DNA from 3 places in the Azospira inquinata genome. Region 2 is predicted to be linked to each of the others. Evidence: predicted binding sites of a transcription regulator. Region 2 holds the regulator's gene; each other region holds the start of a gene.

Region 1 (4,041 bases), 340 kb from region 2:
CCAAGTGGATCGGCACCGGCGGCACTTCCCCCTTTGGCCACGGTGGCTACCATCCAGAAGGGGTGCGCATCGGCGGCCCGGGGGGCCAGGGCCAGGCGGTGAAGGTCTGGGAAAAGCGGGAGTTCCGCAATCTGGACGATCAGGTCGAACTGGATAACCGGAATCTCCAGCTGGCCCTGCGTCGGCTGCGCCGCTTCGCCCGGGAAGGGGCGGCGGAAGAACTGGATATGGACGCCACCCTCAAGGGCACGGCCCGCCAGGGTGGCCTGCTGGATATTCGCCTGCGGCCGGTACGGCGCAATGGGGTCAAGGTTCTCCTCTGCCTGGATGTGGGAGGCTCCATGGACGCCCACGTGGCCCGCTGCGCCGCCCTGTTTTCCGCCTGCCGCCTGGAATTCAAGCACCTGGAGCATTTCTACTTCCACAACTGCGTCTATGAAAGACTGTGGCGGGACAATCGGCGGCGCCGGGACCAGGGCCTGGCCACCCTGGACCTGATCCACACCTACGGCCCGGATTACCGGCTCATCTTTGTGGGGGACGGGGCCATGAGCCCCTACGAACTCACCCATCCCCATGGCAGCGTGGAACATCTGAACCCGGAAGCGGGTCAGGTCTGGCTCCAGCGTCTGTTAAACGCCTATCCACGGGCCGTCTGGCTAAATCCGGAGCCCCCGGAATACTGGTCTTTCCACCCGTCCAACCGGCTCATCCGGCAGCTGCTGGGGCAACGCATGTTTCCCTTGAGCCCGGCGGGCCTGGAAGCCGCCATCCGCTGCCTGAAATAGGCCGGAGGCGAAACGCTGTAACTGGCCAGGGAAAACACCCGGCTACCACCCACATCCGGCCAACACCCATAAAAAAGCCGGACCTGAGGTCCGGCTTTTTGGGAAACCCGCCCCGATCAGAGCAGGCCGGGCAGAGAATAATCGGACTGGTTCATCAGATCCACCCCGCACTCCAGGCCTTCCACCCAGTCGATGAAGCGTTTGACCATTTCCTTGCCTTCAAAACGGCAGCCGTGCTGGGGCACGATCATTTCAATGTCCAGGGGCCGGACCATGGCCGCCCAGTAACGGCAGATTTTGTTGGAAACGATGTAGCGGTGATGGAAACCCTGCATCTTGAGCAGATGGGCGTCGAAGTCCGTCACCGGTTCCAGGGCTTCCTTCTGGGTCACGATGGAGGTGCCCAGATCCCCGGAAAAGAGAATCTTGGAGACCGGATCGTAGAACTGGAAATTACCTTCGGCGTGGAGGAAGTGGGCCGGCAGGGCTTGCAGCTTACAGTTGCCCAGGGGAATTTCTGCGCCCCGGTCCGGAATGCCGATGACCCGGCCGCTAATGTCCCGGCCCGTGGTGAAGTGGGGGACGAAACGAATCCATAGATTGGAAATCATGACCTTGCAGTGGGAGGCCACGAACCACTTATTCACCGAAGCGATAATGTCCGGGTCCGCATGGGAGGCCAGGAGCAGGTCCAGATCCCGGGAGGAGAAATATTTCTGCATGCCCATGAGCAGCCCGGAATAGGTCATATTGCCGCCCGGGTCGATCAGGGCGCCGTGGCCATTGTCCGCAATGAGGAACTGGTTGGACTGGACCACATTGTCCTGGTCGTCGTCGATCAGGTCGTAGAAGGCAAGGCAGACGTGCTTGCCGTCGTTGTAAAGCTCAACAGCCATGGGAATCTCTCGGGGGAAAGGGGAAACCGGGGACCGATACCAGTACTTTCGGCATACGGGCCGCTATTTTCCCCGTCAAGGCTCGAGCTTTCTTGATCCCGGTCAAGAAAACAGCCCTTTCCCCTCCCTTGCGGCCCTTTGCCACAGCAGGAACCAGGCGGGATCGGTAGGTTCAGGAGCCCCTAACGCGGCCCTTTCGGCCAAGTCCGGCCCGCCGCCCCCTTGGCCTAACCGCCCTATTCGGGCTGAACGGCGGGGGGCGCCACCTTCACCACCTCTTCCAGGGTGGTAATGCCCGCCGCCACCTTCATGGCCCCGGAAATCCGCAGGGGCTTCATGCCCTGGCGGTAAGCCTGATCCCGGATTTTGGCCACATCCGCATCGGGATGGATCAGATGCTTGAGTTCCGGGGTCAGGGGCAGCAGTTCATAGAGCCCCACCCGGCCCATGTAGCCGGTCATGCGGCATTCCAGACAGCCCACAGGCTGGTGGATGTGAGCCGGACGACGGGATTTCCAGGGGGACACCAGGGCATTCCAGGTGGCCACGTCCGTTTCGCTCATGGGCACGGACTGTTTGCAATGGGGGCAAAGGGTACGCACCAAGCGCTGGGCCATGACCCCCAGCAGGGTGGCGTTGATCAGATAGGGGGGCAGGCCCAGGTCCAGCAGCCGGGTAATGGCGGAAGGGGCATCGTTGGTGTGCAGGGTGGAGAGCACCAGGTGGCCCGTCAGAGCCGCCTGGATGGCCATGTCCGCCGTTTCCAGATCCCGGATTTCCCCCACCATGATGATGTCCGGGTCCTGGCGCATCAGGGCCCGCACCCCGTCGGCAAAGCCCAGGTCAATGGCGTGCTGCACCTGCATCTGGTTAAAGGCGGGCTCCACCATTTCGATGGGGTCCTCGATGGTGCAGACATTCACCTCCGGGGTAGCCAGGGCCTTCAGGGTGGAATAAAGGGTGGTGGTCTTCCCCGACCCCGTGGGGCCGGTGACTAGGATAATGCCGTTGGGGTGGCCGGTCATCTGGCGCCAACGCAGCCGGTCCTCGTCGGAAAAACCCAGTTCGGAAAAATCCCGCACCAGCACTTCCGGATCGAAAATCCGCATCACCAGCTTTTCCCCAAAGGCCGTGGGCAGGGTAGAAAGGCGCAGTTCTACCTCCTGGCCGTCGGGCATCCGGGTCTTTACCCGGCCGTCCTGGGGACGGCGCTTTTCGATCACGTCCATGCGCCCCAGGAGCTTGATGCGGCTGGTCATGGCGGTGAGCACCGCCATGGGAATCTGGTACACCTGATGCAGCACCCCGTCGATGCGGAAGCGCACAATGCCCACGTCCCGCCGGGGCTCCAGGTGGATATCCGAGGCCCGTTGCTCGAAGGCGTACTGCCAGAGCCAATCCACAATATGGACGATGTGCTGGTCGTTGGCATCGAACTGGCGGTTGCCCCGGCCCAGTTCCACCAGTTGCTCAAAGGAAGACAGGCCGGATTTTTCCCCGCCGGACCGGTTGGCCTTTTTCACCGACCGGGCCAGGTTGTAAAACTCCACCAGATAGCGGGCGATATCCACCGGATTGGCCACCACCCGGCGAATATCCTTGCGCAGGATGGGCTGCATTTCCTTTTCCCATTCCCGCATGAAGGGTTCGGCGGTGGCCACCACCACTTCGCTGGCCGTCACCCCCACGGGCAGAATCTTGAAGCGCCCGGCGTAGGCGCTGGACATCACATCGGTGACGGAGGAAAAGTCGATTTTCAGGGGATCAATGTGCAGATATTCCAGATCCGCCTTGTCCGCCAGCCACTCGGTGAGCACCTCCGTGGTCAGCACCGCATGGGGGGGCTGGAGGCTTTTCCACTGCTGCTCCCCGATCACCACCAGGGGATGGGCATCTCCCCGATAGAGCTTGCGCTCCGCCGACAGAGCCTTGGCCTCCGAACTGGACACCCAATGGTCCGCCACCAGCAATTTCAGCACTTCGGTCAAGGTCAGGCGGTGATCCATCAGGACTTCGGGCATGGTCGTCTTTAAGCCATTCGGGCAGCATGGGAATGCCGCACTATACCGCGCCCCCCGGGGGGCCTCAACGCGCCAGGGTCTTTTCCCGGCCGTCCCCAGGCCAGCCGGGAAGCAGGGTGGCGTTAAAATGAGGCCTTCCCTTTCCCCCGGACTCCCCATGGAAACCGTTCCCGCCATCGTCATCGGTGCCGGCGTTGTCGGCCTGGCCTGCGCCCGGGCCCTGGCCAGGCGGGGCATCCCCCCCCTCATCCTGGAACAGCACGGCGCCTTTGGCCAGGAGACCAGCGCCCGAAACAGCGAGGTGATCCACTGCGGCATCTACTATCCCCCTGGTTC
Region 2 (4,041 bases):
GTCAGACAGCTCCTCGGCGAAATAGTGTTTGAAGTCGATGAGATGGGCGATTTCAATGGATTCGATGGAAATTTCGAAGTGGCACATCAAGGCCTGGATGATGGAGCGCCGCAGCAGATCATCGGCGGTCAGCTCAATGCCCCGCAGCACGGGCAGAATGCCGTTATCCAGGCTGTCGTAATACTCGTCCAGGGTGCGCACATTCTGGCTATAAGTGGGCCCCACCTTGGCGATGGAGGAAATGCCGAAGGACAGCATGTCGCAATCCGCGTGGGTGGAATAGCCCTGGAAATTCCGGTGTAGCCGCCCCTGGCGCTGGGCAATGGCCAGCTCGTCATTGGGCTTGGCAAAGTGGTCCATGCCAATGAACACATAGCCCGCTTCGGTAAGCTTGCGAATCGCCAGGGAGAGGATTTGCAGCTTGGTGTCCGGGTGGGGCAGCTGGTCCTCGTGGATGCGCCGCTGGGGCTTGAAATGGTTGGGCAGGTGGGCATAGTTGTAGATGGACAGCCGATCCGGGTCCATGGCCAACACCCGCTCCAGGGTCCGGTTAAAGCCCATCAGGGTCTGCTGGGGCAGGCCGTAGATCAGGTCAATGCTGATGGACTGGAAGCCGTTTTTCCGGGCCGCGTCCATCACATTGAAGGTTTCTTCTTCGGACTGGACCCGGTTCACCGCCACCTGGACCCGCTCGTCGAAATCCTGCACCCCCAGGCTCATGCGATTGAAACCCAGCTCCCCCAGCAGGGCCACGGTTTCCCGGTCCACCTTGCGGGGATCCACTTCAATGGAAATTTCCGCGTTGTCCGCCAGCTTGAAATGCTGCCGGGTCATGGCCATAAGCTGGCGCATTTCGTCGTGGGACAGGAAGGTGGGGGTACCACCGCCCCAGTGCAACTGGGTCACTTCCCGGTCCCCATCCAGGTACTGATCCTGGAGGGCCATCTCCTTGCCCAGGTACTTGATGTACTTGGCGCTACGCCCGTGATCCTTGGTAATGATCTTGTTACAGGCGCAGTAATAGCAGATGGTGTTGCAGAAAGGGATGTGGAAGTATAATGAGATCGGTCGGCTGATTCCGCCGATATTGCGTTTCCCCAGCCACAGCTTGAGGGCTTCCGCATCAAAGGCTTCGACGAAGCGATCCGCCGTCGGATAAGACGTATAGCGAGGACCGCTGATGTCGAATCGGCGGATGATCTGGGGGTCGAAGACGAGGTTGTCGGTAGCGAAAGTCATTGCAGGAAAGCGCTTTAAGTACGGCTAATTATGGTGGTGGGTGAATTATTTCACGTTGACCTGGATCAAACGCTCAATAGGTCCCCTATGAGGTTCCCGATTCCGTGCCCAAAGCCCTCTATGCCGCCCCAGCGAGGAACGACATGCCGTTGAACAGCAACGCCAAAGAAATCACGTTGTCCATCATCAAGACAGCCTGCTCCAACTGTAACCTGCAAGAGCTCTGCCTGCCCCTGGGGCTGAATGAGGCGGAGATGGCCAAGCTAGACGAGCTAGTGAGTGCACGTCGTAAAATCAAGCGCGGCGACCACCTTTATCGGGCCGGCGAGGTTTTTGATGCGATTTATGCCATTCGCAGCGGCTTTTTCAAAACCGACGTCATCCTAGAAGACGGCCGGGATCAGGTCACCGGCTTTCAAATGGCCGGGGAACTGCTGGGGCTGGACGGCATCAGCACGGAAGCCCACTCCTGTAACGCGGTGGCCCTGGAAGACAGCGAAGTCTGCATTATCCCCTACCCTCGCCTGGAAGGTTTGTCCCGGGAAGTGGTTTCCCTCCAGCACCATTTCCACAAAGTCATGAGCCGGGAAATTGTCCGGGATCACGGGGTCATGATGCTGTTGGGCACCATGCGGGCGGAAGAGCGGCTGGCCGCCTTCCTGCTCAACCTTTCCCAGCGTTTTACTGCCCGGGGCTATTCCCCCGCCGAGTTCTACCTGCGTATGACCCGCGAGGAAATCGGCAGCTATCTGGGCCTCAAGTTGGAAACCGTAAGCCGGGCCTTTTCCCGCTTCCAGGAAGAAGGCCTGATCAGCGTCCAGCAAAAGCACATCCGCATTCTCAATACCCCGGGCCTGAAACGGCTCATGACCCATCAGGCCAGCTAAGCCCGAAGGCCCGGGCCACCGGGCTTCCCCTCCCTTTTAGCCCCCCTCAGGCCCCTGGCTCCCCGCGCCCCGGCGAGCGCCCATGGGAATACCCAGGCGCCGCAACATATCCTCCGGCAACAATCGCCGGGCCCAGGGCAAAAGCTGGGTATTTTCCTTGAGAATATGGGCCCGATACCGGGCGGCAAAGGCTGCTACCCGGGGCCAATCCAGCTGGTCCCGGCCCTCATCCCGGGTTTTGGCCAGGGCACCCAGTAGCCATTGCCGCTCCCGGTCCATCCAGTAGTGATCCACCAGCAACTGGCCCACCAGGGCCCCCAATTCCCCCCGCCCCTCCTGGGACACCCGGTCCGCCATGGCGGGGAACAGGTCTTCCTCCTCGTCTTGGTGGTGAAGAGGGGCCGCCAGGGTGAAATAACGCTGAATCCCGGCAATCGCCTCTTGGGCGGCTTGATCCACTCCGTGTTCCGCCAGATGGGTCCGGAGGCGCTCCAGCAGGGCAAGCTGGGCCTCAATACGCTCGTGGCAGGCCTGGAGCATTTCCAGGGGATCGTCCCAGGACGGGCTTTCCGTCCCGGGGAGGGAAAAGGACAACATCACAATACTCCCCAAAAACCGGCGGCCTGTTTGGTCAGGGCCACCGAAACAATGTAGGCAAAACACAAGACCGCCAGGACAACCCCAAGACGCCGCCTCCGAGGGCTGGCACCACGCAGGGCCAAGCGGCCGCTGAAAATGTAGAGCACTAGGCCCACCAGCTTGGCCGTTAGCCAGGGCTGGGCCCCCGGGTACTGGCCCGTGCTCCAGGCCAGCCCCAGACCGCTGAGGAGCAGACCGCTGTCCACCCCATGGGGCAACCAGCGCACCGTCCAATGGCGACGCCAGGGAGAATCAGGGGCCAGACACAGGGCCCGGAAAAGGAATCCCGCCCCGGAAAGGCTGACGCAGGCGATGTGGAAAAGTTTCAAAGGGGTCATGGCGGAATTACCCCGGCTGGCCGTCCGGGCGGGGGCGGCAATAAATGCCCAGATAGGGAATGCCCCAGACGGCAAAGACCATCAGCCAGAGCACACTGGCCAGGACAAAGGGATGCCACCAGGCTCCCGACGCCAGGAAATCCCCCGCCAGACGTAGCAGGGGAACAAACTGAAAAATCAGGAACAGGGGCCAAATCCGGCGATCCCAGGAAAAGGAGCGGCCGGAGTGGCCCAGGCTAACCCGGGTCCCCATGCCCAGCAGGAGGGAGCACATAAACCCCAGGGTCAGCACATGGAGAGGCCCCCACCCCGCCCAGGCCACCCCGGCCAGTTGCAGGAGGGATTGGAGACAGCTGAGCGCAAGGCCCAGAGCCAGCCACACCACAGCCAGGTGAAGCATGGCCAGCATGGGGATTTTTCGCACCCGCCAGGGCTGCCAGCGCCAGGCCAGCAGCCCCACCGCCACCGCCCCCACCCCGTCAGGCAACCAGGTCCAATACCAGGCGCCGAGTATTTGCAGCAGCCCATGGAGCATCAGGGCACCCAGCCCCAGGAATAGGTGCAGGCGAGGCCGTTCAGCCCGGTAATGGGCCAAGGCAGATTGGGTAAAAAAGGGCACCATGCGATGGGCCACGACGAAGAAAATAGGGAGGGCAAAGCCCCACAATCCGGCCTGGAGGGCAATATCCACCCCATTCCCCGCCTTTTCGGCCAGGGCGCCCAGGGCCAGGGCACCGCTCAGCCAGCCCCAGGCCAGGGGCAGAAGCACCCCATAAACGTAGCCGTCATGCCGCCCCTTGGGGCCGATCCAGGCGCTACGGGCCAGTTGGTAAAGCCCCCAGGCCCAACCCGCCATAACCAGGGCGCCGCCCACCAGGAGGGCCGCCGGAGCCATCAGGAGCAACAGCCATCCTCCGCCCACGGCCAAGGCCGCAGGT
Region 3 (4,041 bases), 1.4 Mb from region 2:
GGGTGCGGAAAATCCTGAGCGGCTATGGCCGGGGAGAACAGCCTCTGCCGGTTTACAAGATGCCCCACCTGCGCGGCTGGGCCGTTGCCGGAAACAAGATTTATCTGCCCGCCATCGGGCACCACGAAATATTGGTGGTGGATACCCGGAGCTGGCAGGAAATTGATCGTATTCCGGTGAAAAGCCAGCCGGTCTTCGTCATGGCCCGCCCGGACGGACGGGAGATCTGGGCCAATTTTGCCTTCCCGGATAATGGCTACGTGCAGATTATCGATACCCTCAGGGATCAGGTCATGGAAACCATTGAACCGGGGCGCGCCGTTCTCCACCTGGAGTTCACCCCCAGGGGGGAGAGCGTCTGGATTTCGGCTCGGGACGATAATAAGGTCACGGTCTACGACACCCGGACCCATCGGCCCACCGCAACCCTTTCGGCGGAAAGTCCCAGCGGTATTTTCTTTACGTCCCGTGCGGCCCGTATCGGGTTTTAACCCTTATGTTGAATTCTTCGGCGCTTGAACAACGTCTGTTGAATGACTTCCAGCATAACTTTCCCCTGTGTTCCCGGCCTTTCGCCGCCATAGGGGAAACGGTGGGCTGTGGGGAGGAGACCGCCCTGGGGCTTTATCGCCGGTTTCAAGCCCAATCCCTGATTAGCCGGATCGGCCCCGTTTTCGCCTCAGGCCGGGTCGGCCAGAGCACCCTGGCCGCCATGGCCGTTCCCGACCAGGAGTTGGAGCGGGTCGCCGCTTTAATCAGCGATTATCCGGAGGTGAACCACAATTACCGCCGGGAGAATGACTACAACCTTTGGTTTGTGGTCACTGCCTCGGATCAGACCCATCTGGATTCCGTCTTGGCCCATATGGCCCGGCACCATGCCCACCCCCTGATTGTCTTGCCCATGGAGGCGTCATTCCATATTGACCTGGGCTTTGACTTCCTGGGGGGGCAGAAAAAAGCCAGCGCTTTTCCCCAGGAAAAAACACCGGTTCGGCTCACCCAGGGGGAGCGGTTGACCCTGGGGGGCCTGGAAAAAGGTCTGCCCCTGGTGCCCCGGCCTTACCATGATCTGGCGGAGACCCTGGGATTGACGGAGGCGGACCTGCTGTCGGTGCTAGACCGATGTTTGGAAGGAGGGGTGTTGAAACGCTTCGGGGTGGTGTTGCGCCATGCGGAACTGGGGTATGTGGCCAATGCCATGTGCGTCTGGAACGTGCCCGATGAGCAGGTGCCGGTTTTGGGGCCCTTGCTCGGGCAGGAAGCCGGCGTCACCCTCTGTTACCAGCGGCGGCGGGCACTGCCCGACTGGCCCTATAACCTCTATTGCATGATCCATGGCAAGGCTCGGGAGGAGGTGATGGCCCTACGGGAGTCCATTGGGCGAAAGCTGGGGCTGGATGGGTGGCCCCATGAGATTTTGTTTTCCCTACGCCAGTACAAACAACAGGGGGCCTGCTATGGGACAAGATAAGCGCCCAAGAGGGGCGCCCTCTGCGGATAGTCTGGGGGCCGGAGAGGCCCTGGACGCCACGGACCGGGCGATTATCAACTGTATGCAGGGGGGCTTTCCCCTCTGTGCCGAACCCTATGCCCAGGTGGCCTCCCAGCTGGGGATGGGGGAGTCCGAATTGCTCTCCCGCCTGCAACGCTTGCTGGACCGGCGGGTGTTGTCCCGGTTCGGCCCCCTGTTCCAAATTGAGCGGATGGGGGGAGCGTTTTGCCTGGCGGCCATGAGCGTGCCGGAAGACCGTTTTGATCAGGTCTGTGCCGTGGTTAACCATTTTATGGAAGTTGCCCATAACTATCGCCGTAACCACAAATTCAATATGTGGTTTGTCCTGGCGACGGAAACCCCCGAGGGGATTCCTGGGGTGATTGAGCGCATTCAAGGAGCCACCGGGCTGCCGGTTTTTGCCTTTCCCAAAGAGCGGGAATACTTCGTCAATCTACAGTTAAGGGCCTGACCCCATGGATTCAAGGGACCTGGATGAACTTGATCGCCGCCTAGTGCTGGCAACCCAGGAAGGTCTACCCCTGGTCAGCCGACCCTACCAAAGGCTGGCCGAATCCCTGGGGTGTTCTCCGGAATTGGTCTTGGCCCGGTTGCAGCATATGTTGGATCGGGGCGTGATTCGTCGTATCGGCGCCGTTCCCAATCATTACGCCCTGGGATACGTGGCCAACGGGATGACCGTTTGGGATGTGCAGGACGAATTTGTGGACCGGGTGGGGGAAAGATTTGGGGCCCTGTCCCAGGTCACCCATTGCTATCGTCGTCCCCGCCGGCTTCCCGATTGGCCCTTTAATCTCTTTGCCATGGTGCATGGCAAATCACGGGACGAAGTGATGGTTCAAGTGGATGCCCTGGCGGAAACCCTAGGCCGAGAATTTGGCAAAGACATTCTCCGTTCCCACGACGTTCTGTTCTCTTCCCGTATTCTGAAAAAAACGGGGCTGCGGATTGCACCCACACCGGAATATCGGTGAATTCCTTTTGGAATATTTTGCGATTCTATTTGCATTAATTTTCTGCCGATTGGGCAGAAAAGGAGGGGGAAAAGAAGCCCCCGGCGCCAAGGCGAAAGTGACCAATTAGCTGCCCCTTGCAACGGCAAAAATCCCCGAAGGCAGGAGATACCGCTTGGGCATATTGGCGGGGAACTAACTCCCAGAGGGGCTGCCGGAATCAAATTGATACAAGTCAAGGACAGGGCCTGGTTTGTCGTTTGCAATGAGGAAAATTTGGTTCCGGAGGAAATATGCTGCGCGTCTCTCAGTTTTTGAAGGAAGTTTCTTCCCCCACCGGGGACCAGAGCCGCCGGAAACCGGGGGGCAATAGACCCGGTCCCATCGTCATCTGGAATCTGATCCGGCGATGCAATCTGAATTGCCTCCATTGTTATTCCATTTCCGCCGATACCAATTTCCCCGGGGAATTATCTACCCAGGAAATCTTTGCCGTACTTGAGGACCTGAAAGCTTTTCACGTCCCGGCCATTATTCTTTCGGGGGGGGAACCCCTCCTGCGTCCCGATATTTTCCAGGTGGCAGCCCAGGCTAAAGCCCTGGGTTTTTATGTGGGTTTATCCACCAATGGAACCCTGATTGACGACGGTCTGGCGGATAAAATATCCGAAGCGGGTTTTAATTACGTGGGGATTAGCCTGGATGGTATCGGGGCGACCCATGACCAGTTTCGCCGCAGCCAGGGGGCCTATGATGCCTCCCTGGCCGGTATAAAGCGGTGCCAGGCCCGTGGTGTGAAAGTGGGGCTGCGCTACACCATGACAGAAAATAATGCCCAGGATTTTCCTGCCATCTTAAAACTGGTGGAGGCGGAAAATATTGATAAGTTTTATTTCTCCCATCTCAATTATGCCGGGCGGGGCAATAAAAATAGAAAATCAGACGCCCTGCATCTGACTATCCGCCGGGCGATGGATTTATTGTTCTCCACCTGTTTGGAAAATATTCAAAAGGGGGGAACAAAAGAATTTGTGACCGGGAATAATGATGCGGACGGGGTATATCTCCTCCTTTGGGTGGCGCGAAATTTCCCCGATAAAGCCGCAACCGTCAAAGCCATGCTTCAGCGCTGGGGCGGCAATTCCAGCGGTGTGAATGTGGCCAATATCGACAACCTGGGTATCGTTCATCCGGACACCATGTGGTGGCATTACCCCTTGGGCAGTGTGCGAGACAGACCCTTTGGCCAAATCTGGAATGACGTTTCTGATCCCCTCATGGCGGGCCTGAAACAGCATCCCCGCCCGGTGACCGGCCGCTGTGGCCAATGCCAATACCTGGATATTTGCAATGGAAATACCCGGGTGAGGGCCCAACAGCTGACCGGTGATCCCTGGTCAGAAGATCCGGGTTGCTATCTGGAGGATAGGGAAATTGGTATGTCCCCTGAAGCGTCCGCCCAGGCCCTTGAGAAAACTCTTATTCCCCTGAAAGTCCTGCCATGAGCCGCTCCCCGTTTTCCTTTTTCTCTCTGCCCTGGCCCGGAAGCCTGGGCAGAGGCTTGACCATTCT

The links. The regulator FNR, encoded in region 2, switches genes on or off when oxygen is low (the NO sensors DNR and NnrR bind a similar motif). The targets are predictions, from matches to a motif close to TTGANCTAGNTCAA.
Region 1: a site for FNR is predicted at 1,777-1,790, ahead of Azoinq_RS12280 (oxygen-binding di-iron domain-containing protein). Genes of this name have one in related genera too.
Region 3: a site for FNR is predicted at 2,695-2,708, ahead of nirJ (heme d1 biosynthesis radical SAM protein NirJ). Genes of this name have one in related genera too.

The regions. Positions count from the first base shown of each region.
Region 1 covers NZ_CP064782.1:2,680,221-2,684,261, reverse strand. Annotated here, with positions in the region: gene Azoinq_RS12285 (vWA domain-containing protein) at 1-788, shown strand, start outside; gene Azoinq_RS12280 (oxygen-binding di-iron domain-containing protein) at 905-1,684, opposite strand; gene Azoinq_RS12275 (GspE/PulE family protein) at 1,921-3,705, opposite strand; gene Azoinq_RS12270 (NAD(P)/FAD-dependent oxidoreductase) at 3,863-4,041, shown strand, end outside.
Region 2 covers NZ_CP064782.1:2,337,623-2,341,663, reverse strand. Annotated here, with positions in the region: gene hemN (oxygen-independent coproporphyrinogen III oxidase) at 1-1,239, opposite strand, end outside; gene fnr (fumarate/nitrate reduction transcriptional regulator Fnr) at 1,383-2,126, shown strand; gene Azoinq_RS10690 (hemerythrin domain-containing protein) at 2,163-2,723, opposite strand; gene Azoinq_RS10685 (SirB2 family protein) at 2,723-3,103, opposite strand; gene Azoinq_RS10680 (NnrS family protein) at 3,111-4,041, opposite strand, start outside.
Region 3 covers NZ_CP064782.1:482,788-486,828, reverse strand. Annotated here, with positions in the region: gene Azoinq_RS02160 (cytochrome D1 domain-containing protein) at 1-491, shown strand, start outside; gene ahbB (siroheme decarboxylase subunit beta) at 497-1,474, shown strand; gene Azoinq_RS02150 (Lrp/AsnC family transcriptional regulator) at 1,461-1,967, shown strand; gene ahbB (siroheme decarboxylase subunit beta) at 1,972-2,490, shown strand; gene nirJ (heme d1 biosynthesis radical SAM protein NirJ) at 2,763-3,974, shown strand.